Regions from separate parts of the Baekduia sp. genome, predicted to be linked through region 1. Evidence: riboswitches for the same ligand, from Rfam matches in the RefSeq annotation. Region 1 holds a riboswitch; the other holds the start of a gene.

Evidence for each region. Region 1 has a riboswitch for cobalamin ahead of VGO10_RS04560 (hypothetical protein). Riboswitches for the same ligand answer to the same signal wherever they lie in the genome.
Region 2: another riboswitch for cobalamin. It lies ahead of VGO10_RS08130 (hypothetical protein); the one in region 1 lies ahead of VGO10_RS04560 (hypothetical protein).

What each region holds. Positions count from the first base shown of each region.
Region 1 is NZ_DASYJG010000023.1:64,623-69,189, reverse strand. It holds gene VGO10_RS04565 (hypothetical protein) at 29-889, shown strand; cobalamin riboswitch at 926-1,051, shown strand; gene VGO10_RS04560 (hypothetical protein) at 1,158-2,783, shown strand; gene VGO10_RS04555 (hypothetical protein) at 3,363-4,567, opposite strand, start outside.
Region 2 is NZ_DASYJG010000035.1:117,477-142,679, reverse strand. It holds gene VGO10_RS08160 (Re/Si-specific NAD(P)(+) transhydrogenase subunit alpha) at 1-1,024, opposite strand, end outside; gene VGO10_RS08155 (hypothetical protein) at 1,196-2,086, opposite strand; gene VGO10_RS08150 (hypothetical protein) at 2,083-2,736, opposite strand; gene VGO10_RS08145 (ABC transporter ATP-binding protein) at 2,733-4,427, opposite strand; gene VGO10_RS08140 (energy-coupling factor transporter transmembrane component T) at 4,424-5,299, opposite strand; gene VGO10_RS08135 (DUF4430 domain-containing protein) at 5,296-6,264, opposite strand; gene VGO10_RS08130 (hypothetical protein) at 6,257-7,465, opposite strand; cobalamin riboswitch at 7,497-7,684, opposite strand; gene VGO10_RS08125 (cob(I)yrinic acid a,c-diamide adenosyltransferase) at 7,746-8,300, shown strand; gene VGO10_RS08120 (phosphatase PAP2 family protein) at 8,287-9,141, opposite strand; gene VGO10_RS08115 (LamG domain-containing protein) at 9,415-10,164, opposite strand; tRNA gene VGO10_RS08110 (tRNA-Glu) at 10,325-10,397, opposite strand; tRNA gene VGO10_RS08105 (tRNA-Leu) at 10,482-10,565, shown strand; gene VGO10_RS08100 (hypothetical protein) at 10,669-10,947, shown strand; gene VGO10_RS08095 (hypothetical protein) at 11,013-11,642, shown strand; gene VGO10_RS08090 (ABC transporter substrate-binding protein) at 11,661-13,352, opposite strand; gene VGO10_RS08085 (helix-turn-helix domain-containing protein) at 13,409-14,068, opposite strand; gene VGO10_RS08080 (sigma-70 family RNA polymerase sigma factor) at 14,065-14,610, opposite strand; gene VGO10_RS08075 (class I SAM-dependent methyltransferase) at 14,614-15,417, shown strand; gene VGO10_RS08070 (TOMM precursor leader peptide-binding protein) at 15,516-16,697, shown strand; gene VGO10_RS08065 (HD-GYP domain-containing protein) at 16,718-18,082, shown strand; gene VGO10_RS08060 (SCP2 sterol-binding domain-containing protein) at 18,079-19,551, opposite strand; gene VGO10_RS08055 (hypothetical protein) at 19,548-19,712, opposite strand; gene VGO10_RS08050 (zinc-binding dehydrogenase) at 19,765-20,892, opposite strand; gene VGO10_RS08045 (thioesterase family protein) at 20,889-21,308, opposite strand; gene VGO10_RS08040 (alpha/beta fold hydrolase) at 21,305-22,207, opposite strand; gene VGO10_RS08035 (hypothetical protein) at 22,794-24,464, opposite strand; gene VGO10_RS08030 (EAL domain-containing protein) at 24,495-25,203, opposite strand, start outside.

The sequences.
Region 1 (4,567 bases):
GCGGACCCAGGACGAGTACGTTTCGCCGATGGCCGTGTTGGAACGACTCCCGGCGTGGGCGACGACCGGGGTCGGGAGCCTGCCCCACACCGAGGGCCGGACCGCGGCCGCGCAGGCGGTCAAGGCCTATGACCTGCCCTTCTGCCCGCAGCTGCCGCGGTTGGAGGGTGACATGGTGGCCGAGTGGCTCGGGGCCGATCCGGCGCGCTGCGGCTGGTCGCCCGACCGCGATCGGCAACGTCCGCGCGGCTGGGAGTGGCTGCTGAGACAGCTGACCCTCCGGCCGCCCGCGCACGGCATCGTCAAGTTGCAGGTGACCGGACCGCTGACGCTGGCCCGCGCGCTGGACGAGCACGCGCCGGTCGGGCTGGCGCGTGAGATCGCGGTGTGGCTGGCGGCCAACGTGGCCGAGCAGGTTGATGTTCTTGCCGATCGCGGCCTTGACGCGCTGCTGGTGATCGACGAGCCCACACTGTCGGCCGTTGCCGCCGTTGCCGCCGAGGGCGTCGAAGCGGCGTGGGGCCCGCTGCGCGTGGTCGCTCCCGCGTGGGGCGTGCATCTCTGCTGCGCGGTGCCGTGGGACGTCGTCGAGCGCGCGGCGCCGGACGTGGTGTCCTTCGATCTCACGCTCGGGCTCGACGACGACGGGGCCGGCGCCGTGCGGCGCTTGGTCGCCGGCGGAACGCGCATCGCCTGGGGTGTGGTGGCGCCGCACCGGCCCGACACCGACACCGACGCCGCAGACGTGCTGAACGCGGCGATCGCGCGGACCGGCGTCGCCGGGACGAGCTCGCTGCTCACGCCCACCTGCGGCACAGGGCGCATGGCGCCACGTCGCGAGGTGGCGGTGTCTGGCGTCCTCGCCGGGCTGGCCCGCGCGTGCCGGTGAACACCCGGCTGGTACTGTGGCGCCCGCAACGGACGCGGGGAACTCCGGTGGGAATCCGGGGCTGACGCGCAGCGGTGTGGGTGACGACGGAGCGTGCAGGTCCACTGAGCCGGGTTCGGCTCGGGAAGGAGCTCCCGAGGATGACCCCGAGCCCGAAGACCCGGCCGGCGCACATACGTCAACCGTCTTCGCGCACAGGACGGCCGCCGCTGCGCCGTCGAGGAGGACGGGACATCGGGGCCGCCTGTTCGAGACAGGAGCAACCCCTATGTATTCGTATCGTCGAGCCCTCGGGCTCACGCTGGTCACGGCCGCCGTCGCTGCCGTGGCCGTGCCCACCGCAGGCGCCGGCGTGTTCGTGCAGGTCAACGACCTCGCCGGCCGGGAGAACTCAGGCGTCGTCAGCCTCGGTGCTCACAGCACGCTGGTCTCCACGCCCGTCACGTGCGGCGCCACGGCCGGCATGTCACCGGCCGACACCGTGGCCGCGGCGCTGTCGCAGCTCAGCATCTGGTCGATCGCCTCCGGCCAGACGACGTTGCCGGGTGATCCGGATGTCCTCGAGATCGACAACCTCAACAACGGCGATGGCTACCCGATGCAGTCGCTCGGCCAGCAGGTCGACATGGACGGCGACGGAACGGTCGACAACGACGGCGCGGTGCCGTCATGGCACATGTGGATCAACAACACCTACCACAACCTGGGCTACCACGACCAGCCTGAATGCACGACCCTCCAAGACGGCCAGACGCTCGTTTTGCAGGCCAGCGAGCTGCGCTACCCCGACGGTGAGATGTACGCCTTCCCGGCGACGCCGCAGCTGCGGGTCGAAGGTGTGCCGAAGACCGTTGCCGCAGGTCAGCCTTTCGAGGTGACCGCCGCGCAGTACACGCCGCCGGCGGGGTTCGCCGGTGGCTGGGGCAACGGCACGGCAACGGGTGATCGGGCCGTCGGCGCCGGGTACGGCGTCGGCTTCGATGACGCGAGCGGCACGTTCGTCGCCACCGATGATCAGGGCCGCGCGACGCTGACGGCCCCGGACGGTGCGAGCGGGAACATCAACCTGATCGCCATCGCGGGCACCGATTCGAGCGCGTTGCCGACCGCGAGCCACAACTCGGCGTTCTCGGTACCGGCGGGCGTCTGCGTCTACGACGGCCAGCCGGACTCGCCGTGCACGGCGTCGGTCTCGGCGGCGACGCCGGACTTCGGCGCGTCGCAGGCGCGCGAGACGCTGGGTGCGCCGCGGGCGGTCGTTGTCACGCCCGCGTTGGGAACCGCTGGGGTCACGGGTGTCAAGCTCGCCGGTACGGATGTTGACGACTTCCTGATCAGCTCCGATCACTGCACGGGCGCCGCGGTGGACGCCGGGGCGGGTACGACCTGCACGGTCAACGTGCGCTTCGCGCCGTCGGTCATCGGCGCGCGGCATGCGACGTTGGAGGTGACGAGCACGGCGTCGGACGCGACGCTGTCGGTGCCGCTGGATGGTGTGGGCGGGAGCCTGGCGGCGGGGCCGGCGGGTCAGGATGGGGCCGCGGGCGCCAAGGGCGACAAGGGTGACGCCGGCGCGGCGGGCCCGGGCGGGGCGACGAGCGCCGCCGGGGCGCAGGGCGTGATCGGGGCGACCGGTCCGCAGGGCAAGGCCGGGAAGAACGGCCGCGATGCGGTCTGCACCGTCAAGCGCGCCAAGGGTGCGCCGAAGGTGGCCTGCAAGTTGGTGTCCTCGACCGGCGGCAAGGCGAACGCGACGCTCACGCGGCTGGGGAAGGTGTACGCCCGCGGGACGGTGGCGTCGCTGCGCACCACGCGCGAGCTGCCGGGCAACACCTACATGTTGCGCTACCGCAGTAACGGCAAGGCCGTCGCCGTGCGGGTGCGCATCGGCTGAGTCATATGCACTCCGGGTGCCGTCGGCGACACGCGTGAGGACGGCGCGCTGTGTCGTCGGCGGTCCGCGGGTCGTGGCCCGTGGCGCTCAGCGCGCGGTGTTCGTCTTGGTGCGTGGCGTGGTTTGGGGCGGCGAGGAGAGGAAGCCGTGGTGGTTCGCGGCGTCATCGGTCTTCCGCGTGAGGGTTCTCGGGACACGGGCGATTCGGTGCGTCCTCGAGGAGGTCCGGGTCGTCTGGCCCCTACATATGAGGGGACAGTCGACCCGGACTCAGCGCTTCGGGGGCGAAGGATCGATCCGGGTCGTCTGGTGTCCCCATGTGGGGTCCGAACCCACCCGGATCTCAGACCGGCCACGAACCACCCGCGCCCAGGCGCCGGCGGACGACCCCGGGCGCCCCGAGGCGCCAGCTACTGCTCACTCCCCTCGGTGCCCCGAACCACGCCGCGCACCCGCCAGAGCAAACGCGCTGAACGCCACCGGGTGTGCCACGCAAACCAGCACACACAGACGACCAATCAACAAAGGCGCGGCGCCGCGCCGGGCACAAGCCCTGGCGCGGCACCCGCGCGTCTTCCTCTACACCCCGTACTTCAGCGAGATCGTGTCACCCAGGCTCACGCCCGTCGCGGTGTTCGCCGCGGCCGCCGTCCCGTTGTCGATGCTGGCCTTCCACGTCGACCCACCGCTGTTGGTCACCCCGTTGATGGTGGTGATGACGCCACTCGACGGCGAGCTCCCCGTGACGCAGCCGGCCGGTGTCGACCCGCTGACCGCCGCGGTCAGGACCGCGCCGAGGGTCGTGGTCGCGGTCGTCGGGGCGACCGACACCGAGCAGACCTTCAGCGTGCCCGAGCCGTCGTCGACGATCACCGCGAGCTTGCTCGTCGTGCCACTCACGAACGACGTGCTGGCGACGAACCGCGGCTCACCCACCGTGGTCGGCACCGGCGGCGTCGCCGAGAAGCCGCCGCCGGCCTCCGCGCGCAGCGCGTCGATCGAGGCATAGGCGTTGGGCGTTGAGCCAGTGGTGTAGCGGAAGCCGCCGCCGGCCAGCTGCTGGCTGACGAGGAAGTCGATCGGCGTCTTGCCCATCGCGGTGGTGAAGTCCGCCCCCTGGTTGGCGATACCGCAGGCGTTCAGCCCCTGGACGCCCCAGCCGTTGGAGTCCGTGTTGGCACCGAACGACGAGTTGAACGCGCCCGTGGCGTTGACCAACTTCCCCTTGAGGAAGTTCTTGCCCGCGACGACCGCGCTGTCGGTGTTCGCCACGCCGCTGACACACAGCGACGCCAGCGTCGCGCCCGTCATGTCGATGTCGCTCACCGCGGCCAGTTGCGCCGGAACGCCCTCGGCCTTCGTCCAGTTCCACCCACCGTCGGTGTGCTGGTTGGCGCGCACCGTCGTGATCGACTTGTTCAACAACGTCTGCGGCACGCGCTGCGCGCCCGCCGCCGTCTTGGCCCCGGCCAGCGCGAGCAGTCCGAAGACCGTGCCGTTGAAGTTGCCCGGCGTGCCCCAGTAGCCCGGCGACGCCGTCTGCCAGTAGGACGCGATGTCGGCGATCAGGTTCCGCGTCGCCGCCACGCGCGCCGGGTCGATGCCCGCCGAGTAGGCGTTGAGCGTCGCGCGCTCGTAGTCGGTGACCACCGGGGAACCGCCCGGCCACGAGGCCGGCGAGAGGTAGTCGCGGTAGACCTTGCGGGCGTTCTTGCTCACCACGTTGTTCGGGGGCGGCGGCAGGAGATCGACCGCCGCGACGCCGGCCGGCGCGAGCGCGCTGA
Region 2 (25,203 bases), on a different contig from region 1:
GCGCGTAGGCCCCGGACTCGTCGTCGGCCAGCAGTTCGATGAGCGCCTGCAAGTTGCGCGCGTAGAGCGCGCTGGCGTGCTCGGGCATGGTCGCCGCGAGGTTCAGCGGCGAGACGATCGTGATGTTGTGCTTGACCACCGTCTCGCCCGGCTCGGTCAACTCGCAGTTGCCGCCCGTCTCCCCCGCGAGGTCGACGATGACGCTGCCGGGCTTCATGCCCTCCACAGCCTCGGCGGTGACCAGGCGCGGCGCCGGGCGACCCGGAACCAAGGCGGTGGTGATGACCACGTCAAAGCCCTTGATCGCGTCGGTCAGCGCCTGCTGCTGCTGGGCGCGCTCCTCGTCGGTCAGCTCGCGCGCGTAGCCGCCCTCGCCGGCGGCCTCGATCCCGAGGTCCAGCCACTTGGCGCCGAGCGACTCGACCTGCTCGGCCGTCTCGGGCCGCACGTCGTACCCGGTGGTCTGCGCGCCGAGGCGGCGCGCGGTGGCCAGCGCCTGCAGTCCGGCGACGCCGATGCCCAGGACCAGGACCTTGGCCGGCGGGATCGTGCCCGCCGCCGTCATCAACATGGGGTAGAACCGCGTCGCGTGGTCGGCGCCGAGCAGCGCCGACTTGTAGCCCGCGACGTTGGACTGCGAGCTCAGCGCGTCCATCGACTGGGCGCGCGAGATTCGCGGGATCGCCTCCATCGCAAAGGCCGTCGCACCGGTCTGGGCCACGGCCTGCAGGCCGTCGGGATTGCCACGCGGGTTCAGGAACCCGATCAGCGTCTTGCCCGCGGCCAGGTGCCCGAGCTCCCCGTCAGCCGGCGGCGCGACCTTGACGATCACTTCGGCGCCCCAGGGGTCGCCGATCGTCGCGCCAGCGTCGGTGAAGAGCGCGTCGGGGACCAGCGCGGCCTGTCCAGCCCCGCCTTCCACCACGACCTCATGACCCTTCGCGACGAGCTTTTTTACGACCTCGGGCACCAGCGCGACTCGCCGCTCACCCGCGATCGATTCCTTCGGGACACCGATCCGCATAAGAGCGCCGGACCCTATACGAGCAGGCGTTCGCGACGACGGCTCATGAGCCACTCCGCACATGCCATGGCGGCAGGCCGCGCCGCCATCGCCACCCTGCCCTGGCGTCGAGGGACGAGTTGTGGATTCTAGGGACCCACAACTCGTCCCTCGATGGCCCCGGGGTGGCGTTCAGCAGCGGCTGGGCGTGCGGTGCAGCGTGGTCACCGGCAGGTGGTGGCCGCTGAGGGCCACGACGGCGTCGTTGGTCGCCAGCACGCGGCTGCCGGCGTCGTTGCGCGTGAACTGGAAGGCGCCGCCGGGGCGCTGCAGCGAGGCCAGCGCGTGTGTCGCGCGGGTGTCGCGGCTGCCCATCGCGGCGGCGGCTTCGATCGCCAGCGCGGTCGAGTTGGCCTCGTTGCGATCGCGCCGGCCGAGGGCGAAGCCGCCGGCCGCCGTGCGCTGGGCGCGCAGCCAGCGCAGGCCGGCGCGCAGGGTGCCGTTGCCGGCCGAGACGCCAGCCGCCCGCGCGGCCAGGATCGCCATCGCGGTGCTCGTGACATCGTCGGCACGGCCGCCGGAGCGCGTCATGTTGAAGTTCCACCCGCCGGCCCCGCGGGCCTTCAGCAGCACGGTGATCGCGCGCTGCGACGGGCCTGCGTGCAGCGCATGTGCCCCGAGCATCGCGAGCGTCTGGTCGAAGATCGTGCTGCCGTAGCGACCTGCGCGCCCGTAGGACTGCAGGCGCGTGAGGAGATCGACGTTGCCGGCGCAACGCGCGCTGCCGCTGCGGGCGGCGGCAAGCGCGAGGATCGTCTTGCCGGTCGCACCGGCGGTGCGGGCGTAGCCGTTGGCGCCGGCGCGCAGCGCGCGGGCACGGCGCGCGGCCTCGGCCGACGGCAGGCGGCCAGCAGCGCGCAGGGCGACGACCGCGTCGGCGGCCATGCCGTCGGCACCGGGCTTGACGGCTGTCGAGAGCCAGGCGGCGCCCGTGCGCGCGGCGGAGCGGTCGGAGGCGTGAGCGGCGGGTGCAAACGCCGAGGTCAGCGCGAGGGTCGCCAGCAAGATGGTGATCTTGGTCATCGGGGAGGATCCGGGAGGGTCGGGAGCAGGGTCGGTGGCGCTGGGGTCCAGCGGACCTCGAGACGCGCGCGGTAGCGCCGCAGCACGCGCACGAGCGCGGGACCGAAGGCGAGGAAGAACACGACGTTGCCGACGGCGTGCGCAAGGTCGAACGGCAGGCCGGCAGCCTCGACCGCCGCCCATTGGCGCAGCGACGGCGTCCCACCGGCCGCGGTCAAGGTGGATAGGTTGGTCAGCGCGCCGAAGAAGAGCGCACACACGACGAGCAGCGCCGCGGTCGGGATCCGCGGCAGCCGGCCGCGCATGAGCAGCGCCCAGCCCGCGCCGATGACGCCGACGATGCCCCAGGCGACCATCTGCCACGGCGTCCACGGCCCCTGGCCGAAGACCAGGTTGGAGGACAACGCCGCCAGCGCGCCGACCGCGAAGCCGGGCGCGCCGCCCAGCACAAAGCCGGTCAAGAACACGATGTCGGTCGTCGGCTTGACGTTTGGCAGCGGCGCAAAGGCGATCCGGCCCAGCGCGGCGAGCGCGGCCAGCGTCGCGACCATGGCCAATACCTTGCTGGAGGGGTGCGTGCGCTCGTACCACGCGAAGCCGAGCCCGAGGACGAGCGCCAGCAGCGAGAAGGTGGTCAGCTGCCAGGTCACGGGACAACGACCTCCGTGTAATCGTGTTCGTGCAGGAGCGCCGCGCCGGCGTCGGGAAGCAACGCACGGCCACCGGTGACGCGCGCCGTCTCGGTCGCGAAGTACCAGCCGCCGGCCAGGACGGCGCCCGCCGGGCCGTCGGCGATCGGGCGGCCGTCGGCGAGCAAGATGATGCGGTCGGCGACCTCGGCGGCGAACTCGGGGTCGTGCGTGGCGACGACGATCGCGGCACCGCCCGCCGCAAAGCCCGCCAGCCGCTCGGTCAGCGCCGCCTTGGCGGCGCGGTCCATGCCGCGCGTCGGCTCATCGAGGCCGATGACCGCGGCGGGCTCCTCGGAGTCCAGGACGATGGCGAGCGCCAGCCGCTGGCGCTGACCACCGGAGAGATCGCGCGGGTGGCGGTCGAGCAGCTGGTCGAGACCGACGGCAGCCAACGCGCCGAGCGACGCCTCGTCGCCGACGCGCTCGTGCAGCAGGTAGTCGTTGGGATCCTGAAGCAGCAGCGCGACCCGCCCGGAGGCGCGCACCTTGCCGCGCGTCGGCGCCATCAGGCCGGCGGCGTGGCGCAACATGGTGGACTTGCCCGCGCCATTGCGCCCCATCAGCGCCACACGCTCGCCGGGCGCGATCGCCAGGTCGACGCCGCGCAGGACCACCGCGCCGCCGCGGCGCTCGTGCCAGACGCCGTCGAAGACGAGCGCGGCGTCGCGGCGCTCCTTGCGCCCCGGCCTCCGTGGCGCGCTCGCATCCTCACCCTCAACGCCATCGATCCCTCCCCCAGCGCGTCGAGGGACGACTGATGGCCGGCTATCGACCATCAGTCGTCCCTCGATGTCGGTGGAGGGTGCGTCGGCGTCGAGGTCGATGCCGCGGGCGCGCAGCGCGGCGCGCGCCTCCTTGACGCCCGAGGGCGGTGGTGTGATCCCGGCCGCTCGGAACATGCGGGCCGCCGGCGTCTGCAGCTCGGGCGCGGCGTCGCCGGCCCAGGCGAGGAACTCAGGTGGCGGCGCGTCGCAGGCGATGGCGCCGTCGGCCATCACCACGACGCGATCGGCGGCCGGCAGGCAGCGCTCCAGCCGGTGCTCGGCGAGGAGGATCGTCGTGCCCCACTCCTCGTTGAGCCGCCGCAGCAACCAGATCAGCTCGTCGCCGGCGACGGGATCGAGCTGCGAGGTCGGCTCGTCCAACAACACCAACTTGGGTCGCCCGGCCAGCGCTGCGCCGAGCGCCACGCGCTGCAGCTCACCGCCGCTCAGCTCGTTGGTCGCGCGCTCCAGCAGGTGCGCGATCCCGAGCGCAAGCGCCGCCTCCTCCACCCCGCGCGCGACGGCCGCCGGCCCATGGCCGCGATTCTCCAACGGGAACGCCAGCTCGGCGCGCACCGTCGTCAGCACGACCTGCGACTCGGGGTCCTGGAAGAGCGAGCCGGCGATGCGCGACAGCTCCGCCGGGCCGTGCTCGCGCGTGTCCATCCCGCCGACGCGCACCACACCGCCGAACGTCCCGCCATGAAAGTGCGGGACCAACCCGGAGGCCGCGCGCAACATGGTGGACTTGCCGCCGGCCGAGCGGCCGGCCAACACCACCATCTCGCCCTCCTGCACCCGCAGCGAGACGTCGCGCAGCGAGGGCGACGCCGCACCCGCGTAGGTGTAGGTGACGTGCTCGAGCTCCAAAATCGGCGGCGTCATGGCGCGATCCCCCGGCGGTCGACGAACGGCGCCAAGGCGACGACCGCGAGCACGACCGCGAGCGCCAACGCCTCTCCAACGCCCGCGCCCGTGATCTCCGGATACGGGTCGAAGGCCGCCACCGGCACCACGCGTGCGGCCACGGTCAACGCGACCAGCGCGACGGCCGATGCCAGGAACGCCTGGTCATGGCGCGACCACGGCCGGCCAGACCGCCCACCACGCCGTGCGCTGCCATAGCCCCGCACCTCCAGCGTCGCGGCGACGTCGAGCGCCCGATCCAGCGCGCCGCTGGCCACCGCGCGCAGGACGGCCAAGCGTGCCGTCGCACCCTCGCCGCCGCGATCAGCCCGGCAGCGCCGTGCCTCGTCGATGCGCTGGGCATCGGCGGCGAGCACCGGCACCAGCCGTGTCGCCAGCGTCGCCGCCAGCGCCGAGCGCACCGAGGCCCGGCGCAGGACGCGCAGCAGGTCGTCGGGATCGACCGCGACCGTGAAGACCGCGAACGCCGCGGCGACCGTCAGCAACCGCAGCCCGAAGAGCAACCCGTACACCAACGCCTCAAGCGTCAGGTCGACCTGCCCGAAGGGCGGGATCTCCCCCAGGCGGGCGAGGATCGTGAAGCCCTCGCGCACCACCAACATGTTGATGACCGCGATCGCCAGCGCCCACGGCACCATCCACAAGGTGATGCGCCCGACCTCGCGCACGACACCTGCAGCCGCCGCACCCGCCAAGACCACTAGCGTGAGGGCGACCAGCACGATCGGATGCTCAGCCGCCAATGCCGCCGCCGCGAGCGCCGCGCACCACGCGCCACCCGCCGCGGCGCGGGCCGCGTGCAGCGGGCTCGCGCGGCGGCGATACCTCACTGGCCGCGGTCCGGAAGTCCGATGGGCTTGCCGCCCGAGACGGCCACCGCGAAGTGCCCGTTCAACGCGCCCTCGTCGAGCGCGGCGGCCGCCGCAGCCACGCCGGCATCGTCGGTGCCGGTCACGATCCAGACCGGGTCGCTGACCTCGTCCTTGGCGTCCCTGACCTGCGTCGCGGCGATCAGACCGGTGCCCGCGCCGAGCGTCCGCGTAACGTGGCCGGCAGCATCGAGCAAGGCAATGGACTTGCCGTCGGCCGCAGGCTTGGCGTAGACGCCGCTCCCGGCCGGGCCCCGCTCGAGCAGCTTGGCCGTCGACTCATTGCGCAGCGCGCGCCACGGCCCGACGAGGATCCGCAGGGTGTCAACCACGAAGCTGTTGCCGACCCCACCGCGCGCGGCGACCTGTCCCAGATCCGACAGCTTGTCGGCGACGGTCTCGCAGACATCGCTCTGCGGCTCCGTGCACTCCACGCGCGCCGGCAGCCGGCGGCCGTCGATGCCGTGGAGGAACGGCTCGGGGAACGAGCCGACGACGGCTGGGACGTCGTCGGTGGCGCCCCAGTCGTGGTAGTCCCACCAGACGCGATCGCCCTGGTGGACCTTGATCGAGGTCGCGCCCTTGTCGGCCAGGACGCCGTTGACGTAGAAGAACCAGTCGGCCGGGGTGCCGCCGCTGCGACCGCCGCTGACGCCGTCAATCGACTGCACGAAGTTGCCGCCGAAGCGCGTCGTCACCTTCGGCGCGTTGCGCTGCAGCAGGCGCATCACGGTGTCCGAGCCGCCGGTCTTCGGCTGGTCGGTCTGGACGATCGGCTCGGCGCCGAAGTCCTTGGACACCAACAGCTCGGTATCGCTCGCCTTCGGTCCCGCGCCCAGGCCGCAGCCGGCGACCACCGCCGCCGCCAACGAGGCGGCAGCGGCGGTCGCGAGCGCGCGGCCATGGGCGCGGGACCAGCTAGGCAACGAAGAACACCACGCGCGAACTGCCGCGGGCCAGCGACTTGGTGGTGTTGCCGGCCTTGTCGGTGACCTCCACGTCGAGGACGTAGCGGCCGCGGCCGAGCTTGGACGGGAGCAGGTAGGTGAAGTCCTGCTTGGCACCAACCGAGAACCACACGCCGTGCGTCGCGCCGCACTTCTTCAACGCCTTGAACTTCTCGGTCTTGCCGTCATAGGTCGCGCACTTGCGGCCATCGGTGCGCGTGAGACGCAGACGGACGTCGGCGAGGCCGGAGCCGTCGTTGGCGACCTTGCCCGCCAGTTCACGCGGGCCGGTGCCCTTCTTGTACTTCTTGCCCTCCGAGACGCCGGTGATCGCCGCGTCGGCCACCACCTTGTCGGGCGAGCCGCAGAAGCCGTCGTGGCCGTTGGTCACGCAGGGCTGCGGCGGACCGATCGGCGGCGTGCCGCAGCCATCGCTGCTGACCGGGCAGGGGCGCAGCGACGTCCCGCAGCGGCCGTCGCTGCCGGTCGTGGCGCAGCCGACGATCCGGCCGGGCGCGCGCTTGTCCTTGGTCACGACCAGCGTGTAGGGACCGCCACCGACGGTCACGGATGCCTTGCCGTCCGCGCCGGTCGTGACGGCCGCGACGCCGCCGCTGACCGTCGCGCCGGCCGACGGCGAGAACGCCGTGTTGGTCGGTGACCCGGCGTCGTCATAGGTCGTGTCGGTGTTCGTCGCCGTCACGCTGAACGCCAGGCCGGGCACGGCGGTGACCGGCGCGTCGAGCAGCACCGGGTCGTCAAAGCCCTTGTCGACATGGAAGGCGCCGAAGCCGGCGCTGGCGTACCAGAGGATCTTGTCGCCGTCATGGACCGGGGCCGTGCAGCCATAGTCAGCACGAGCGACGCCGTTGACGACGAACACCCAGCCGGCGTCGCCGGGGATGAACGGGTGATCCTCAGCGAGGATGCGGGTTGCGCCGTACTGGCTCCCGGCCCAATCTCCCTTGGTCACGGCATCCACCGCGCCGAGGACATTGTCGCCGTCCGGGCAGATCTCCTCGCCATCCTTGGAGACCGTCGCCGGCGTGGTGACCACTGTCGGCGGCACGATGGCGCTGAGCCCTTCGATCTCGACGGTCACCTTCGCCGCCATCGCCGGGCTCGCGGATGCTGCGAGCATGAGGCCTCCTACCAGGAGGCCGAGGATCTTCTTCGTCATGTGGGAACCAACCCTTGCCACGAGGGCGTCGAGTCCTTGTTGGTCGGAGGCAGGTCTCCTGGCTCCCGGGCCTCTCCTCGTCCGCGCCTTCCCGGGCTTGATTCCCAGTGGCTGCGTCGCGCTGGCGCGACACGTGCGGCGAGGCACTCGCCCGGTCACAGTGGCGGGTCCGCGTCGGATTTGCACCGACTTCCCTTGGCCACCGACCCTGATTTGCTCGACGATCCTACCGCTCCGGGCGCCTCGGAGGCGGGCCGGCGGCGATAGCCTCCGACTCACGATGACCGTCAACCTCACCCGGATCTACACCAAGCTCGGCGACGGCGGCGAGACGCACCTCGGCGACATGAGCCGGGTGCCAAAGACGCACCCGCGCATCGAGGCGTACGGGGTCGTCGACGAGCTCAACGCGCAGCTCGGGGTCACGCTCACGCTCCCCGATCTCCCCGAGCAGCAAGCGACGTGGCTGCGACGGATCCAGAACGACCTCTTCGACGTCGGCGCCGACCTCGCCGTGCCGCACGGCGGCGACCGCGAGCGGCTGCGCGTCGACGAGGGTTACACGTCGTGGCTAGAGGGCGCCTGCGACGAGGTCAACGCCACGCTGGCGCCGCTGAAGTCCTTCGTGCTGCCCGGCGGGACGCCCGCCGCCGCGCACCTGCACGTCTGCCGCACGGTCTGCCGGCGCGCCGAGCGCCGGGCGATCCTGGTGCAGGACGGCAACCCCGAGGTCGTGCGCTACCTCAACCGGCTCTCGGACCTGCTCTTCATCCTGAGCCGCGCGGCCAACGGCGGCGACGAGCCGCTGTGGGAGCCGGGCGCTACGAAGGCGTAGACGAGGCGCGGAAGCCCGAGCCGATCACACCGGCCAGCAGCGCCGCGAGGACCGCGATCGCTATCGCGCCGGCCACGAAGGTCGTGTGCGCGGCCGCGTAGTCCAGGATGGCGCGCGGCCGCGCGAGCGCCACCCCGGCAGCCGCCCCCGCACCGACCAGCGCGACGCCGAGCGCGGGGACGAGGTCGACCGGGCGGCTGCCCGCCTCCACCCCGCGGCGGCTCGGCCAGCGGCGCTCGCTGAACGCGATCGCCGAGACCGCGAGCAGCACGTAGGTCGCGGCGACCAGGTAGCCGCCGAAGACGTCGGACGGGAAGTGCCAGCCGAGCGTGAGGATCGCGTAGGCGACGGCGACCGCGAAGGCGCCGCCGATGGCCGCGACCGTCGGGCGAGCGCGCGGCGGCGCGGCGATCACGGCGCAGAGCGCCATCGTCATCGCCGCCGTCGAGTGGCCCGAGGGCCACGAGGCGGCCGCGATCTGGGAGTGATGGAGCCACTCGTCAAAGCGCTGGGTGGCCAACAGGTGCTTGAGCGCCTCGGTGGTCGTTCCGGTCGCGAGGAAGAGCAGCGGGATCGCTGCCGCGACGCGCGCGCGGCCGCGCGCCAAGGCGATCAGCGCGAGCACGAGGCCGGTCAGCGCGTAGGGCCCCGGGTCGGCGAGGTGCGCGATCGTGTTCAGCGCCGGCGTCAGGTGCGGCGCGTTGAGGTCGACGAAGCCGTTGAGCGTCCTGGCGTCGCCTTGGCGCGTGAGCGGGACCAGCTTGGCGAGCACGCCGGTGATCGCGAGGGCGATCGCGGTCAGCGTGGCGAGCAGCAGCGGTGGTCCGGGGCGGCGCAACATGGCGTCCGCTCACGGTAGCCGCGAAGGATCAAGGCTCGATGAAGCGCGCTCTCGCGGCCGGTTCGCGCACATCTGCCGGACCGGCTCTGGACGCCGTTCGCGTCGCTTGAGAGCCTCGCATCGTCCCCTGGCTGGAGACGCACGAACCCGCACCGGACCGCGGTCGCTAGGCACGACCTGTCCGGAGTGAAGGAGGCGCGGCGGACGGCACCCGAGGGCTCGCGGCCCGTCGGGTGCCGTCGCCGCAGCCTCCGCTGCGGTCGGGGGGTGGACCTAGCGCAGCGGCTTGGGGAACAGGAGCGACAGCGCCGACCAGTACTTGTCGATCGGCAGCGCCTGGCTGAAGATCGCCACGTCGTCGATGTCACCCGTGTAGTACAGGTCGCAGGTGCCGAGATAGCCGCCGATGCCGCCATCGCCGGTCGTCGGCATGTTGTAGTCGATGGTGCCGCCGGTGTCGGTCGAGCCGGGGATCAGCTTGCCGTCGACGAACAGCTTGGCGGTGGTGCCGTCCCAGGTACCGGCGACGTGGTGCCACTTGCCGTTGTAGACGTTGTCCTGGTTGGCGAGGCCGGAGTAGCGCTCATGGCCCGTCGTGTCGTACATGTAGAAGCGCAGGCCGCCCGAGTAGGTCGAGTAGAGACCGTAGGAAGCGGCGTCGCAGTTCGACGCGCCCTTGCTGATGATGTAGCGGTTGGTGCCCGGCGAGCCCGAGGCGCGGATCCACGCCGAGACCGTGATGTTCTGCGGCTCCAGCGCCGACGAGTCGGGAATGCGCACGAAGTCGTTGCCGTCGAAGCGCAGCGCGGAGCCGAACAGGAAGCCCTTGATCCAGGTTGGATCGTTGGCATCGACGCCGGGCGTCGAGCCAAGCGTGCCGTTGTTGCCCTTGCCGGACAGGTCGTGGATGGTCTGGCCGGAGCCTTCGTACATGGGCCACCAGCCCGAGACCGAATCCAAGAGCCCGGCAGAAGCCGTGGCCGGCACCACGAAACCCGCGGCGAGCACGCCGGCCGCAAGCATGCGTGCAGCGGCGGGACGGAGAGAACGACGATTCATCCTTGACATGCGCAGGATTCTTGCCGCATTGGCACGTGCACGCTACTGGCCGGAAGTCAAGACCTGGCCCCATGCGATTGGTCCGTCAACGACGAAACCCCCGGAAGGCCGGGGGTTTCTGGAGTACCGCCACGGGGATTCGAACCCCGGTTTCCGCCGTGAGAGGGCAGCGTCCTAGTCCCCTAGACGATGGCGGCCTGGGGGTGTCCATCCTAGCAAGCACGCAGGAGGCCACGTCTGGACGCTGAGCGCCCGGTGAGCGATATGCTCGCCTGACGCCAGCGGATGTGGCGGAATTGGTAGACGCGCGGCGTTCAGGTCGCCGTGGGAGCAATCCCGTGGAGGTTCGAGTCCTCTCATCCGCATCGCGCAGAAGGGCCCTCTTCGGAGGGTCCTTCTGCGTTGAGAATGCGATACTCGTCGGTGCACATCTTGCACCGACATATGCACCGCGCTACGCTCCTCGACATGGCGAAGGCTGCAGCCCCATCTGCGCGCATCTACACCACCCGTGACCAACGGGTCGAGCACGCGCTCGCCACCGCAACGGCAACCGGCCTCGTCGATGCTGGTGCCTCCAGTGCCCAGAAACTCCATGCCCTGGTCGTCTATGCCGACGAGCTGCTGACGGCTGAGGCCGAGCGCGCGGAGAAGCTCGCCGCATACCGTGAACTCGCTCAGGACGATGAGCGCCTGGAGGCGATCCGCGCCAGCAGCCGCCTGGCAGTGGAACACGGCCTGCTTTGAGTGGGCCTCGAGCCGGCTGGCTCTACGAGAACAAGGTTAACGGCGCGGCGGCCGAGCAATTGCTCGTGCTCAGCGAGAACGACTGGAACGACACGATGCGCGACTCGATCGTCGTTCCGGTGATGCGCCTCACGGGTGTCGCCCCAAACGCTCTACGCATCTCCGTCGACGAGACGCCCGGCCTCTATGCCCAGTGCACGCTCGTGCAGAGCATCGCGCACGACGGCATCGGAGCCCCGTTGCGCGTCTGTCCCGAGGAGGCGTGGATTCGGACACGGTTGGGCGTTCGTCGCTTCCTGGATATCGACCGCCGGCGCACCAGCGCAGCTAAGCCGTCGCCGTCGCCAGAGCGGACCGAATGGTGGCCACGCCAGGACGACGTGCACATCGCCACTCTGCCCGGTATCCCACAGCAGAAGGTCGTTTCGGCCATCAGCGACGACGATTGGAACTCCACCGCGAGCGTTCGACACTGCGCGGCGGCGCGGCTGACCAGCCGCGGTCCAAAAGCCAACCGCGTCCGCTGGGAGGTGCCGGTGAGCGGCGGGTTTGTTGTCGCCGGTGATCTCTCTGCGTTGCCCTACGCGGCGATCAATCGGCAAGCGCCCGCGGCCAAGAAGTACCCACAGCGCTTCTCTGCGGACGAGAGCAGCCGCATCGCGCTGCGCCAGCAGACCGCACTCAGCCTGAAGTAGGCCGGCCGAAGGTCGCCCCTACTTCAGCGACGTGTAGGACAAGTCCCAGCTGTCGAAGTAGACGTTCGGCACGCCGGCGACGTCCTTGGAGTGGATCAGCGTGCTCACGTCCCATTGCAGCGGGACACCGGGCGCTTGGGCGACGATCATGCGATCGATCTGGGCCCATGCCTGTCGCCGAGCGGCGCCGCGGAGGTAGACGGCCTTCGCCATCGCGGCGTTGATCGCTGGGTCGTTGAGCTGTGAGTAGTTGGTGTTGCTGGTCGGCGCGATCGCGTGACCGTCGAAGACCGGTTGGAGCATCGGCTGCGGATCTGGGAAGTCCTTGAGCCACGCCAGGCCGCTGCCGCAGGTCAGGAGCTTGCGCGACGGCACCGCGCACCAATCCGTGAAGAGCGCGTCAGAAGGCACGTACCGCAGCCGGATGCGGAACCCGAGCTTCTCGAATTGCGACTGCACAACCTGGGCCACCAGCTTCTCCGACGGGCTGTTGCCGGCCACGACAAGGAACTTCTCCTTGCCGGTGTAGCGGCCCGACGGGTAACCGGCTCGCCGCATGTAGGTCGCCGCGAGCGCCGCATCGCCGCGCGGGTGGGCGACCGAGAGGAAGTCATAGCCTGGTCCCGCCAGCCCGCCGGCCTCCTCGAAGCCCGGGATGCCCGGCGGCAGGAAGTGCGTTGCCAACGGACCGGTGATCGGCCCGCCTCGTGCCTGACGAGCGGCCTGGCGGTCGAAGCCCGCCACCACGGCCTTGCGGACGTTGAGGTTGGTGAACGGCTTGATCGTCGTGTTAATCGGCAGGACGCGGTAGCCGCCCATCGGCAGCTGCACGGCCTGGTCTCGGTGGTGCTCGGCCACGTCCTCGAGGACGGGCGGTGGCGGGATGCCGTCGAGCACCTTGTGTGTGCCGGCCAGGACCTGACGAGCCGCCACGTTGGAGTCCGAGGCGTTGGTCTGGATGATCACGCGGTTGAGGCGCGCCGGGCGGCGGTCGGTCGCACGATCCCAGTTCGGGTTGCGCACGAGCTCGATCCGGCGGCCGGCCTGATAGCCGACCGTCGCGCCGTCACGATCGTTGCGCACCATGTACGGCCCTGTCGCCACGACGTGGGTGTTATAGGTCGACGGGTTCTCGGCGTCGAACGCCTTGGCGTACTCCTCGGGCACCGGTGCGCTGGCCGGCAGGGTGAGCGCACCGACGAAGGCGGCCGCAGACGGCTTGCGCAGATGGAAGACGATCGTGCGCGCGTCGGGCGTCGTGATCCCGCTGATCGCGTGCACGCCCTTGGTCGGTTTGGCCGGCGCGCCGATCAGATCGGCAAAGTAGCCGGGGTACTGGCCGCCCACGTTCACGCTGAAGAAGCGGTCAAACGCATAGGCGACGTCGTGAGCGACCACCTCGCGGTTGACCGGCGGCGAGAACCGGACGCCACGACGGATCCGCACGGTGATCGTGCGACCGTCGGCGGAGATCACAGGAAGCGCCGACGCGAGATCGGGCACCGGCTGCGAGAGGTCGTCCGGCCGGAAGCCGTAGAGCGGCCGCTGGGTTGCGAGCGCGACCTGGATGCCCAGCGAGTAATACGTGTGACCGGGATCGAGGAAGTCGACATCGGACGCCGCCAGCATCGTCAGCGTCCCACCGTGATCGGCGGACGGTCGCTGGTTGCCGGCATCGTCCTTCCCGCAGGCTCCGAGCAGCAGAAGCACGCAGAGCAATGCTCCCGCCGTCGGGAACCGAACCAACATCCTCATCCAGATTGGCGCTAGCGCTTCGAGCGGCGGCGCTTGGGCGCCGCGCTCTCGGAGCCCGTGGGCGGCGCCGAGTAGGCGAGCATGCTCAACCGCGCGCGCACCTCTGGTCCACCGCTCTGCCCGTCCTGCAGGCGACCCGCGCTGGTCGCCTGCTCCTCGATGGCCCAGGCGAGCACCTCGCCGAGGCGATCGCCGAGGTCACGCCAGCCCTGCTCGTCGAGCATGAGGGGCGCGTAGGACAGATGTCGATCCGCCCGCTCGTCGAACGTGCCGGCGGTGACCGCGGTGCGCACGTCTCCCAGCATCTTGCTGAGGACGGTGTTCGACACGGCCTTCCGGGCGCTGGGCGGCAGCTGCGCCCAATCGTCGTCGTCCAAAAATGGGCGCGTCAACGCTCGGTAGTGGTGCTCGATCGCCCCGCGACGGGGCGTGGTCCGCACGAGCTCGATGCAATCGAGCTCGCGCAGGATCCGAACGTGGTAGCTGACGAGCGGCAGGGACTCCTCGAACTCCTTGGACATCTCGTTCGGGCTGGCCACGCCCTCGTTGAGCCGCGTGAGGATCCTCATGCGCAGAGGGTGCGACAACGCCTTGACAATGTTGCTGTCTAGCTCGTGCGGCTTATTGGCCGCGCCGTTTCGTCGCTCCGCGACTGTGGTCGTCTTGCTCATGGCTGATCCCCGCCTTCGTGCTCGGACAGAACTCGCTGCAACCGCCCACGTGCCCGATGCAACTGCACTTTGGCCGTGCCCTCAGGGATCCCGAGGGCAAGGGCAACGGCAGGCTGCGTGAGGTCGTCGACGTACCGCAAGAGCAACAGCTTACGGTCATGCGGGGTCAGATTCCTAACCGCTCGGCGCACATCGACCTGGAGAGGCAGGAGATCGAGGCGCCCAGCGGCGGTCCGGTCGTGAATATCTCCGTGCTCATCGAGGCTGATTGAGGCTGTGTTACGTCCCCGGTGTCGATGGGCTTCGCGGTGGACGATCGTGCGCAGCCAGGCGATCGGATGCTCGGGCACCACGCCATCGCGGAGGCTGCGCCAGGCACGGATCAGCGCCTCCTGGGCGATGTCGGCAGCGTCGTCGGAGGGGGCTACGCGATGGGCTTCGCGCAGGCAGCGAGAGGCTGCGACGTCCCAGTCGAGTTCGCGTTCTGACAACAGCTTCGTGTCGAGGTGAAACGGTTTTGAGCGCTTTGGGGGTCTTGACATGACATGACCCTGATCCAGGCGACGACGCAACCGGAGAAAGAAACGTCGACGGCTCCATACGATGCCCTGGCTCCGCACTACGAAGCCTTCGTCGGCGGCGACCGGTACGGCGAGTGGCTCGCCGGTTTGCTGGGCCTGGCGGCGCAACACGGGGTCGGCGGCGGACGGGCGCTCGACGTCGGCTGCGGCACGGGGCGCAGCCTCGCCGCGTTGGTCGCCGCGGGGTTCACCACCGAGGGCTGCGACCCATCAGGGGCGATGTTGCGCGAGGCACGAGCAGCGCTCGGGCCTGACGTGGCGCTGGAGGTCGCGGCCCTCCCCCACCTGCCCGATCGGGCGCCCGTCGACCTCGTCACGGCGATGAACGACGTCATCAACTGCGTCGCGCCGGACGATCTCGACGCCGCGGTGGCAGCGCTGGCCAGCCGCGTGCGGCGCGGCGGGCTCGTGCTGTTCGATGCCAACACGCGCCGCACCTATGACGGCTTCTTCGGCTCGACGTTCTGCCGCAGCGACGACGATCGCTTCTTCGTGTGGGAGAGCCTGCCGGGCGCATCGGCTTCGCGCTTCACGCACCGGGCGGACCTCCATGCCTTCGCCCGCGACCCCGAGCAACCGGATCGCTGGATCCGCAGCGTGAGCCATCACGTGCAACACCACCACCCGCACGCGCAGGTCACCAACGCCCTCGACGCCGCAGGCCTGGAGCTCCTGTTGGTCTGCGGCCAACGCGACGACGGCCCGCGTGACGACGCTTGCGACGAGGCAGTCCACACCAAGCGGATCTACCTCGCACGCCTTCGATGACCCCCGAAACAGAAAGGAGGATGCCCCATGCTCAAGATCACGAAGCTCGAAGAGCCGACGCTGCCGGCCCTGGCCATCACGAAGGGCTACTAGTCGCCATGCCGACGGTCGTGCCGGCGGTCGTGACCGCCCCCCGTTGCGGCCACGACCGTTGGTGGCCTCGGCTGAAGCCCACGATCGAGGTGATCCCTGACCGGGGTCGCCTGATCCTCATGCGCAGCGGCCGCCAGAACGGCGACGTCGCGCTTGACGGTGATCCCCGCGTGCTCGGCGAGCTGCTTGCGCAGCTCGACGGCACGCGGGGGCCCGCGTCGATCCTGGCGTCGTTGCGTGCCACGGTCGCTCCTGCGTTGACGGCCGAGGATCTCGATGAGGCGCTGAGGGCGCTTGCCGCCGACGGGTTGATCGAGGACGCCACTGACGACGCGCGCCATCTCGATCCCGCCGGCCTGGAGCGCTATGACCGTCAGCTGCGGTACTTCGGTGACCTTGCCGGCGCGGGTATGCCGCGTGCTGCGGCACAGGCGCGGTTGGAGGCGGCGACGGTCGCCGTGCTCGGCCTCGGTGGCCTGGGCGGCATGGCGGCGACGATGCTCACGGTCTGTGGCGTCGGCACGATCGTCGGTGTCGACCATGATGTCGTCGAGCTCAGCAACCTCGCGCGGCAGGTGCTCTATGGCCAGGACGATCTCGGCCGGCTCAAGGTCGATGCGGCAGCCGACCGCCTGAGCCAGCTCAACGCCCGCGGTCACTTCGTCGGCATCCCTCGTCGCCTGGACTCCACCGCCGCCGTCGCCGACGCGATCGCCGGCGCCGACTTCGTCGTGGCCGCCGTCGACTGGCCCGCCGATCGGATCTCGGGCTGGGTCAACGCGGCCTGCTGGGCGGCCGGCATTCCGTACGTCGGCATGAGCCAGCACCCGCCGCTGGTGCGCGTCGGCCCGACGTACCTTCCCGGCGCCACCGGTTGCCTGACCTGCCAAGAGGCCGCCTATCGCCGCCGCTTCCCGCTCTTTGACGCCGCCCGCTCGGCGATCTCGGATGACTCCCCCGCGGCGACCTACGCGCCGGCCTGCGGCCTCATCGGCTCGCTCGTGGCCAACGAGGCGATCGCGCACATCACCGGCCTGACGCCGGTCGCCTGCCTCGGACGCTCGACGGTCATCGACCTCACGACGCTCGCGGTCACCCATGAGGAGGTCCCGCGCGACCCCGACTGCGGCGTTTGTGGGCGCGGCGCCGTCTCGACCATGCGTCCGGCCGCCTCACCGATCGGATAAGCCGATCCGACATCCGGGACATGGACGTCCGGCTCTCGGAAGTGCTCGCCGCGCTCTCTCACGCACTCGACATCACCGAGGGGCAACCGCGTGGCCACGCCGAGCGCACCTGCCTGATCAGCATGCGGATCGCGGCGCAGCTCGGCCTCGACGCCCAGACGCGCTCCTCGCTCTTTCACGCCGCCTTGCTCAAGGACGCCGGCTGCTCGTCGAACGCCGCCAAGGTCGCCGCGCTCTACGGCGCCGATGACGCCGACGTCAAGCGCGACCGCAAGACCACCGACCACCTCATCCCCGGCCAGTCGATCCGCCACCTCGTGCGCTCGACCGCGCCGGGCCGCTCGCCGATCGCCAAGGCGCGCCATCTCAAGCTGCTGGTCGCCCACGGCTCCGCGGGCTCGCGCGGCCTGACCGAGCTGCGCTGCGAGCGCGGCGCCGAGGTCGCCCGTTATGTCGGCCTGAGCCTCGAGGCCGAGACCGCGATCCGCCATCTCGACGAGCACTTCGATGGCCGCGGCTACCCGCAGTCGCTGGAGGGCGAGCAGATCTCGCTCTGTGGCCGCATCCTCTGCCTTGCCCAGACCGCGGAGGTCTACTGGCAGGAGGGCGGCGGCGCGGCCGGCGCCTGTGGTGTGGCGCGCGATCGGCGCGGCACGTGGTTTGACCCGGCGCTGGTCGACGCGCTCTGCGCGGCCGAGGACGACCATGCGTTTTGGGCGTCGTTGGACGAGCCGCGCGTCGCGTCGTTGGAGCCGGTCGATCGCCTGCTACACGCCGACGACGACGGGCTCGATCGCATCGCCCAGGCGTTTGCCGGGATCGTGGACGCCAAGACGCCCTACACCGCCCGCCACTCCGAGGGCGTCGCCGACATCGCGGTGGCGCTGTCGGCCGCGCTCGGCTTCGATGCGCTGGCCCAGCGCCGGCTGCGCCGCGCCGGCCTGCTGCACGACATCGGCAAGCTCGGCGTCTCCAACCGGATCCTCGACAAGCCCGGCAAGCTCGACGCCGACGAGTGGGCCGCGGTGCGTCGCCACCCGACCTGGACGCTGGAGATCCTGCAGCGGATCCCGGCCTTCGCCGACCTCGCCGAGGTCGCAGCCAACCACCACGAGAAGCTCGACGGCAGCGGCTACGGCCGTGGCCTGACCGGCGGTGAGCTGACGCTGGAGGCGCGGATCCTCGTCGTCGCCGATATCGCGGAGGCGCTCACCGCCGACCGGCCCTACCGCGGTTCGATGCCGGTCGAGAAGGTCCTGGAGATCATGGGCGGCGACGTGCCGCACGCGCTTGACGGCGACGTCTTCGCGCGGCTGCCGGATGTGCTGGCGCGCCGCGCCGGTGATGCTGTGGCAGTCGCGCCGCCGGACGCCCTGGCCGCTTAGCGCGCCCAGATCGGCGCCGGATCCCATGCCGGGATCCGCAGGTGCTTGAGCACCGCGAGCGCCCGGAGGGTCGGGGCCGCGCCGGCGGAGGAGCGCAGGTCGCCGCAGCGCAGCGCGCTGGCCGGGTCGAGCTTGCCGATGAACCAGCGGTAGGCGTCCTCGCCGCTGCAGGAGAGCTCGAGGTCGACGTCGTCGGCGGGCTCGCGTCGCAGGAGCTGTGCCTGCCCGCCGCGCAGGTCGAGCAGGAGCTCGGCGTCGGGCTCGTGGAGCGCGAAGCGCACGACGAGGTCGATCCGGCCGAGGCGCGCACGCAGGGCGGCGTCGACCGCCAGCGCGTCGCGCACGCGGCCGCCCAGTTCGACCGTCACGGCTTCGGCGTCGGGAAAGCGCGGCGCCTCGCGCTCGGCGCGCAGGTGAGCGAGGACGTCGCCGGCGTTGCGCACCGGGGGCAGCGCGCGCAGCCGCTCCAGGCGGACGTCGGCAAACGCGTCGCCGCGCTCGGCGTCGCGGGCGACGACCGCGGCGTAGTGGCGGCTCGCCGCCGCGCCCCAGGTGACCGCGGGCGCATCGCGCTCCCAGTCGCGCGGGGCCAGACGCAGCAACCAGCCGGCGCCTTCGGGGTCGCGGGCCAATAGGTTGGGATCCTCGACCAGCCGCGGGTTGACCGCCAGGATCGAGCCGCCGACCGGCGCCCAGATGCCGAACGTGCCGGCCGCCGTGCTGACGGTCGCGGCGGGGTCACCGGCTTCGAGCGCCGCGCCGGGCTCGGGCAGCGTGAGCTTGAGGTCACCGCCGAGGTCGCGGGCCAGCGCCGCGGTCAGGCCGACCACGACCGCGCCGAGCGCCGTCTCGACCCACAGGTGCGCGTCGAGCGCGATGCCGCGGGCGGCCGTGCCGAAGGCGGCGGGGTCGACGGGTGGGTGGGATCCGATCAGTGGGAGCGCGTGGGGATCGCGCGCGCCGCCGCCGGCACGCCGTGGCGACGGCCAGGACGGCGACGGCGCCCAGAGGTCGTCGGGCAGCGGCGCGCCGTGGCGCAGCGCCTCGTCGCTCAGGCGGTCGGCCGCGACGAGCGGCACGCCGTAGCGCTCGGCGGCGCGCGCCAGCGTCTCGCGCTGCTCGAAGCCGGCGCGGTCCGGGAGCGCGAGCGCGGTGACGCACGCGTGCTCGGCGCGAAAGCCGCTGCGGTGGACCTCCAGGTCGCCCCACGCGGCGACCGCGCCGACGGCCTGATCGGCGCGGAAGTCCAGCCGCCGGTCGGCCGGATCGGTCAGCGCGTAGAGCCCGCACATGCAGTCGGCCACCGGCGGCGCGTGGCGCACGTCGCGCGCGCAGACAGCGCGGTTGGCACCTGGCTCCCACGGCAGCGCCATGAACGTCCACGGGCGCAGCAGACCGTCCTCCTCGACGTGCCAGGCGCGGTAGCCGACGACGGCCTCCAGGTAGTCGGGTGCGCCTTCGCTGCTCACGCCGGGACGGGCTCGCGCTCGGGCGCGACGGCGGGCTCGGGCGCGTCCGCGGGCTCGCGGTCGGGCTCCCGCTCACGGGGCGCCTGGGCGGGCACGGGCAGCCGCAGCGGCTCGACGCGGATGCGGCGCGAGGGCCCGGGAAGATCGAGGAGGTCCGGCATCGGCGCGGGAGGCTAGAGATCGCACCCGATGGCACCGCGACGCGGCTCGGATCTACAGCATCACCGCCTGCCGCACGGCGGCGCCGGCGGCGAGGCGGTCAAAGCCCTCGTTCAGGTCGTCGAGGCCGATCCGGTGCGTCAGCAGCTCCTGCACCGGCAGCCGCCCGTTCTTGTAGGCCTCGACGAAGAGCGGGATGTCGCGGTCGGGCACGCACGAGCCCAGATAGGAGCCCTTGAGCGTGCGCTCCTCGGTGACGAGGCTGACGGCCTGGATGTCGAGCCGCTGCTCGGGGTGCGGGAGGCCGACGGTCACGGTGGTGCCGCCGCGGCGCGTCGCCTCGTAGGCCTGGGCCAGAACGCGCGCGCTGCCCACGGTCTCGATGACCTTGTCGCCCCCACCGCCGGTGGCCTCGCGGATCGCCGCGACGGCGCCGTCGCCGGCGTGGATCGGCGTCGCGCCCAGACGGCGCGCGTGCTCAAGCTTCTCTTCGACGACGTCGACGGCGACGACCTCGGCGGCACCCGCCATCTGCGCGCCGAGCAGCGCGGCGAGGCCGACGCCGCCCAACCCGAAGACGACGACCCGGTCGTCGGGCGCGACGTGCGCGCTGTTGACCGCGGCGCCGACCCCGGTGAGGACCGCGCAGCCGAAGAGCGCCGCGATCTCGTAGGGCAGGTCGACGTCGACCTTGACCGCCGAGTGCGCCGAGACGACGATGTGGTCGGCGAAGGCCGACACGCCAAGATGGTGGTGAAGATGCCCGCCGTGGTCGCCGACGCCAGCCCAGCGTCGCTCACCGCTGAGCAGCGTGCCCGCCGCGTTGGCCGCCGCGCCCGGCTCGCAGAGCGCCGGCCGCTGGGCACGGCACGGCCCGCAGGCGCCGCAGGTCGGCACGAACGACAGGACGACGTGGTCGCCGGCCGTGAAGCCCGGGGTCTCCCCTCCGGTCTCCACGACCTCCCCCGCCGCCTCGTGGCCGAGGACCATCGGCATGACGCGCGGCCGCGAGCCGTCGATGACCGACAGGTCCGAGTGGCAGAGGCCGGCGGCGCCGACGCGGATCAGCAGCTCGCCCGGCCCGGGCGGCGCGAGCTCCAACTCGACGACCTCCAGCGGCCGCGAGTCGACGTAGGGCTTGGGCAGCCCCATCTCCCGCAGGACGGCGCCGCGGACCTTCACGCCGCCAGCCGCTCCAGCGCCGAGCGGATCGCCTCCGGGATCGGCTGCGGACGGCGCGTCTCGCGATCGACGAAGACGTGGACGAACCAGCCCCGCCCCGCGGCCTTCTCGCCCTTGTCGCCGAAGAGCCCGATCTCGTATCTGACCGACGAGGTGCCGAGGTGTCCCACGCGCATCCCGGCCTCGACGGGCTCGGGGAAGACCAGCGGCGCGGTGAACTTGCAGTGCGACTCCGCGCAGAGCCCGATCGTCGGCCCCTGCAGGATGTCCAGGCCGCCCTCTTGGATGAGGTAGGCGTTGATGATGGTGTCGAAGAACGCGTAGTACTCGACGTTGTTGACGTGGCCGTAGACGTCGTTGTCGTGCCACCGCGTCGGGATCGTCATCCGATGCGGGTAGGCGTCGAGACCGCTCATGAGCGGTGGCGGAGCATGAGCTGGCGGACGAGGTCGTCGTCAAACGCGGCCGGCTCGGTGGTGGCGATGAAGTCGTGCAAGAGGGCTACGAAGCGCTCCGGATCGTCGTTGAACGGGAAGTGACCCGCGCCCGCGAAGATCTCCAGGCGGCTGTCGGGCATCTGGGCATGCGCGTCGTGGGCGTGCTTGACCGGGATCATGTGGTCCTTCTCGCCCCACACGATCAGCGACGGGACATGCTCGGCGAGGTAGAGCCGGTCAGTCGCGTCGACGCGCTGGCCGGCCGGGTCGATCACCGAGCGCGCGGTGTGCACGAAGGCGCGGCGGGCGTCGCCGTCACCGAGCGACTCGAAGCCCTCGGCCATGCCGCGGACGTCGGCCGACGCGCGCAGGCCGACGCGGCCGAGGACCGAGCCCAGCGCCGCGCCCGCGCCTCTTAGCGGGCTCGACGCCAGCAGCGGCAGGACGTACTCGGCGCCGGGCAGGGTCGCTGCGCGCAGCACGAGGCTGACCTCGGAGCCCAGGCCGCCGGAGTCGACGAGCGCCAGGCGCTCGACGCGCTCGGGGAACTGGTAGGCGAACTGCATCGCCACACCGCCGCCGAGCGAGTGGCCGACGACCGTCGCCCGCGGGATCTCCAGCGCCACGAGCAGATCGCGCAGCCCTGAGGCGTAGGCGCCGAGCGAGTAATCGCCGCGCGGCTTGGCCGAGCGTCCGTGGCCGAGCAGGTCGGGCGCGATCACCGTGTAGTGCTCGGCCAGCGCCGGCATGACCGTTCGCCACGTCCGCGAGCTGGACGTGATGCCGTGGATGAGGAGGACGGCCGGCCCCGCGCCCATCTGGTGATAGGTGACGGGGTGGCCATGCAGCTCGATCTGCTGCGACGAGGAATCGGTCATCGGCGGAGCAGCAACATATCGCGGTTGGATTGAGGGTCGGGTGCGGGCGTCCGTGGCGCGCAGTGCGCGGCGTTGGTCGTGCTGTGGAGGGGGGTCTGTCGGCACCGAGGAGAGCGAATGGGGCCGGCGGCTCGAGGCGTCACCTGTCGTCCGCTGGCGCATGGGCGCAGGTCGTTCGGGCGTTGATGATCACCGAACGACATCGAACCCGCGCATATCGCGGGTTCGATCTCATCCGCCTCATTTCGGCCCCGAATCGTCGCACCGGGGCGCCGCCGGGCGCTCAAACTAGGGGTGGGCCTGTCTGCGGACACATGCCGGCCGCCAGCAGGCCCACGTCGTCTCGGCCGGTCCTCGGAGCGCCGGGTGGGCCCGTTCACGGACGTATACCGGCCGCCAACAGGCCCACCCGCCCGGGCGCGTGCGGACGACGAGCCAACGCGTCGAGCCGCCGGCCCCGCTCGCTCCCCTCGGTGCCGACAGACCCCGCTTCGCAGCACGACCAACGCTCCGCACTGCCCACCATGAACGCACGCCGCACACGCTGAGCGGCCAGCCAACGCCGCGAACCAGGAGCCGCCAAGACCTACGGCGCCTCGACCGCCGCCGTCTCCCCCGCATACACCGCCGCGCCGCCCGCGAAGTCCAAGGACACGCGGTAGGTCCCGGCCGGCGCGTTGGCATCGAGCGTGTACGAGGTGCCGTCGGCGCTCACCGTCGCGGTCGTCACCGGATCCTGCGTCCAGCGGTCAAAGCACCCTGCCGGCACGCCCACCGAGGACGGCGTGATGAGCACCGGCCCGTACTGGCGCTGGTTGCACACCTGCTCCAGCAGGCGGTCCAGGCGCACCTTGCGGCCCGGCTGCGCGGGGCTGATCGTGCCGCTGACCTGCAGCCGGCCGTCGGGCAGCCGCGTGGTGGCCGCGGTCATGTGGACGTAGGTGGTGATGTTGAGGTTCTGGCTGGTGGGGATCGAGACGGCGCCCTGCACGATCGGCCGCGTCGCCGCCGCCAGCAGCAGGCGCCAGCGCGGCGTGCCCGGGATCGGGATCGTCGCGGTGCCGTCGGCGCCGGTGGTCGCCGTGGCGCCGGTCGGCACGGGCGCGCGCTGGTTCACCGGGCCGCTGACGACGTTGGTCGACAGCAGCTCGACCTGCTCGCCGGCGACCGGCGCGGTACCCACGACGGCGGTCCGGGAGACGGTCCGACGCGTCAGCGTCGCGACGGCGGAGGGCGCCGAGTCGACGTACACGGGCTGCGGCGCGGCGGTCAGCGACAGCTCCGGCGCCAACACCCGCTGCGCGACAGCGAACGGATCGTCACCGGCGACGATGATGCACGCGCACTCGGTGCTGCTCTCGAACGAGACGGTCTGCGCGTAGTAGTCGTGACCGCCGTCGCGGGCGAACGCGCCGGCGAGGTTGACGAAGGCCCGCACGTCGGTCCGCGCGCCGCTTCCGAGCCGAATGCGCGTGAAGACGTTCGCCTGTCGGATGCCGCCGCGCGCCGTGTAGAGCGCGCCACCGTCCAGCGAGATCGCGCCGATGAAGTTCGACTCCTCGCCCTGGGCCTCACGCTGCAACGTCCGCGAGTGGCCGCCGCCGACCTTGACCACGCGCGCCTCGGTGGCGCCCGAGCCGTACTGGACGGCGGGATGAGCCAGGATCGCCACGTAGCCGTCGCCGACATCCAGCTGCGAGATCGCCGCGCAGTGGCCGCGATCGAGCTTGCGCGTCGACGAGCCGTGCGACGACAGCGTGCGGACGTACGGCACGTCACAGGCCGACTTCCTCTTGCCCGAGCCCGTCGTCCCGTGGACGGCGTACGCCAGCCGTGAGCCCTCGATCGCCACGGCCGGCGAGCCGCCGCCGCGGTACGGGATGTGGGCGAGCACGCGGGCCTTCACCACGCCGGAGCTGATCAGCTGCCCGCCGCGCACCATGCAGGAGCCCGATCGCGTCGAGCAGCCTTCGGTCCAGATCAGCTGCGCGCCCTCCCCACCGGCGCGTGCGCCGACGTCGAGGATCGCGCTGGCGGGTGGGTTGCGCCGCAGCGCCGTCTGTGCGTGGCTGGCGCCCGCGCGGACGACAATGCGGCCGTCATCGGCGCGCCAGACCACATAGCCCGCGTCGGCGACGATCGCGGTGCCGTGCGTGCTGCTGCCGAAGGGCTCGTCAGCGAAGGTCGACGGAGCCGTGGCGGCCAGCGTCAGAAGGGCGGCAGCGGCGAGAAGGACAAGACGGTGAAGCGTGGACATGAACATCGAACGCCGCCAACCACCCTGAGGTCACGCCGGCGTGTCAGCCCGCGTGCGGTCGGCCGCCACCCCCGCGGCCGCCAACAGCTCCTCGAGCGGCGCCGGACGACCAAGATGATGGCCTTGCCCGAAGTCGACACCGTGGGCGAGCAGGAGCTCGATCACCGGCCCGTCGTCGACGAACTCGGCGACCGTGGTGCGCCCAAGGCCATGCGCAATCCCCGTCACCGCGGAGATGACCAGGCGGTCGGTCTCGTTGTCCTCCGCGTTGGCCACGAACTCGCCGTCGATCTTCAGCACGTCGAACGGCAAGTGCTTCAAGTACGAGAACGAGCCGAAGCCCGCGCCGAAGTCGTCCAGCGCGAAGCCGCAGCCGAGCGCGCGGACCGCCTCGGCAAACGCCCCCGCGCGCGGGATGTCGGCGACCGCGGCGGTCTCGGTGAGCTCGACGACCAGATCGGACGGCTCGACGCCCGCGGCGGTCAGCTCAGCACCGATCAGCGCGAGCAGCTCGGCGTCGCCGACCGAGCGGGCCGACACGTTGACCGACAGCGGCAGCCGCCCGCCGATGGCGGCGACCTGCCCCATCGCCCGGATCGCCTCGGCCACGACCCAGCGGTCGATCGCCGTGATCGTCCCGAAGCGCTCGGCGGCCGGCAGGAAGCTCTCCGGCAAGATCAGCTCGCCGTCGTCGCCGACCATCCGCAACAAGAGCTCATGGCGCACGGTCTCGCGCGTG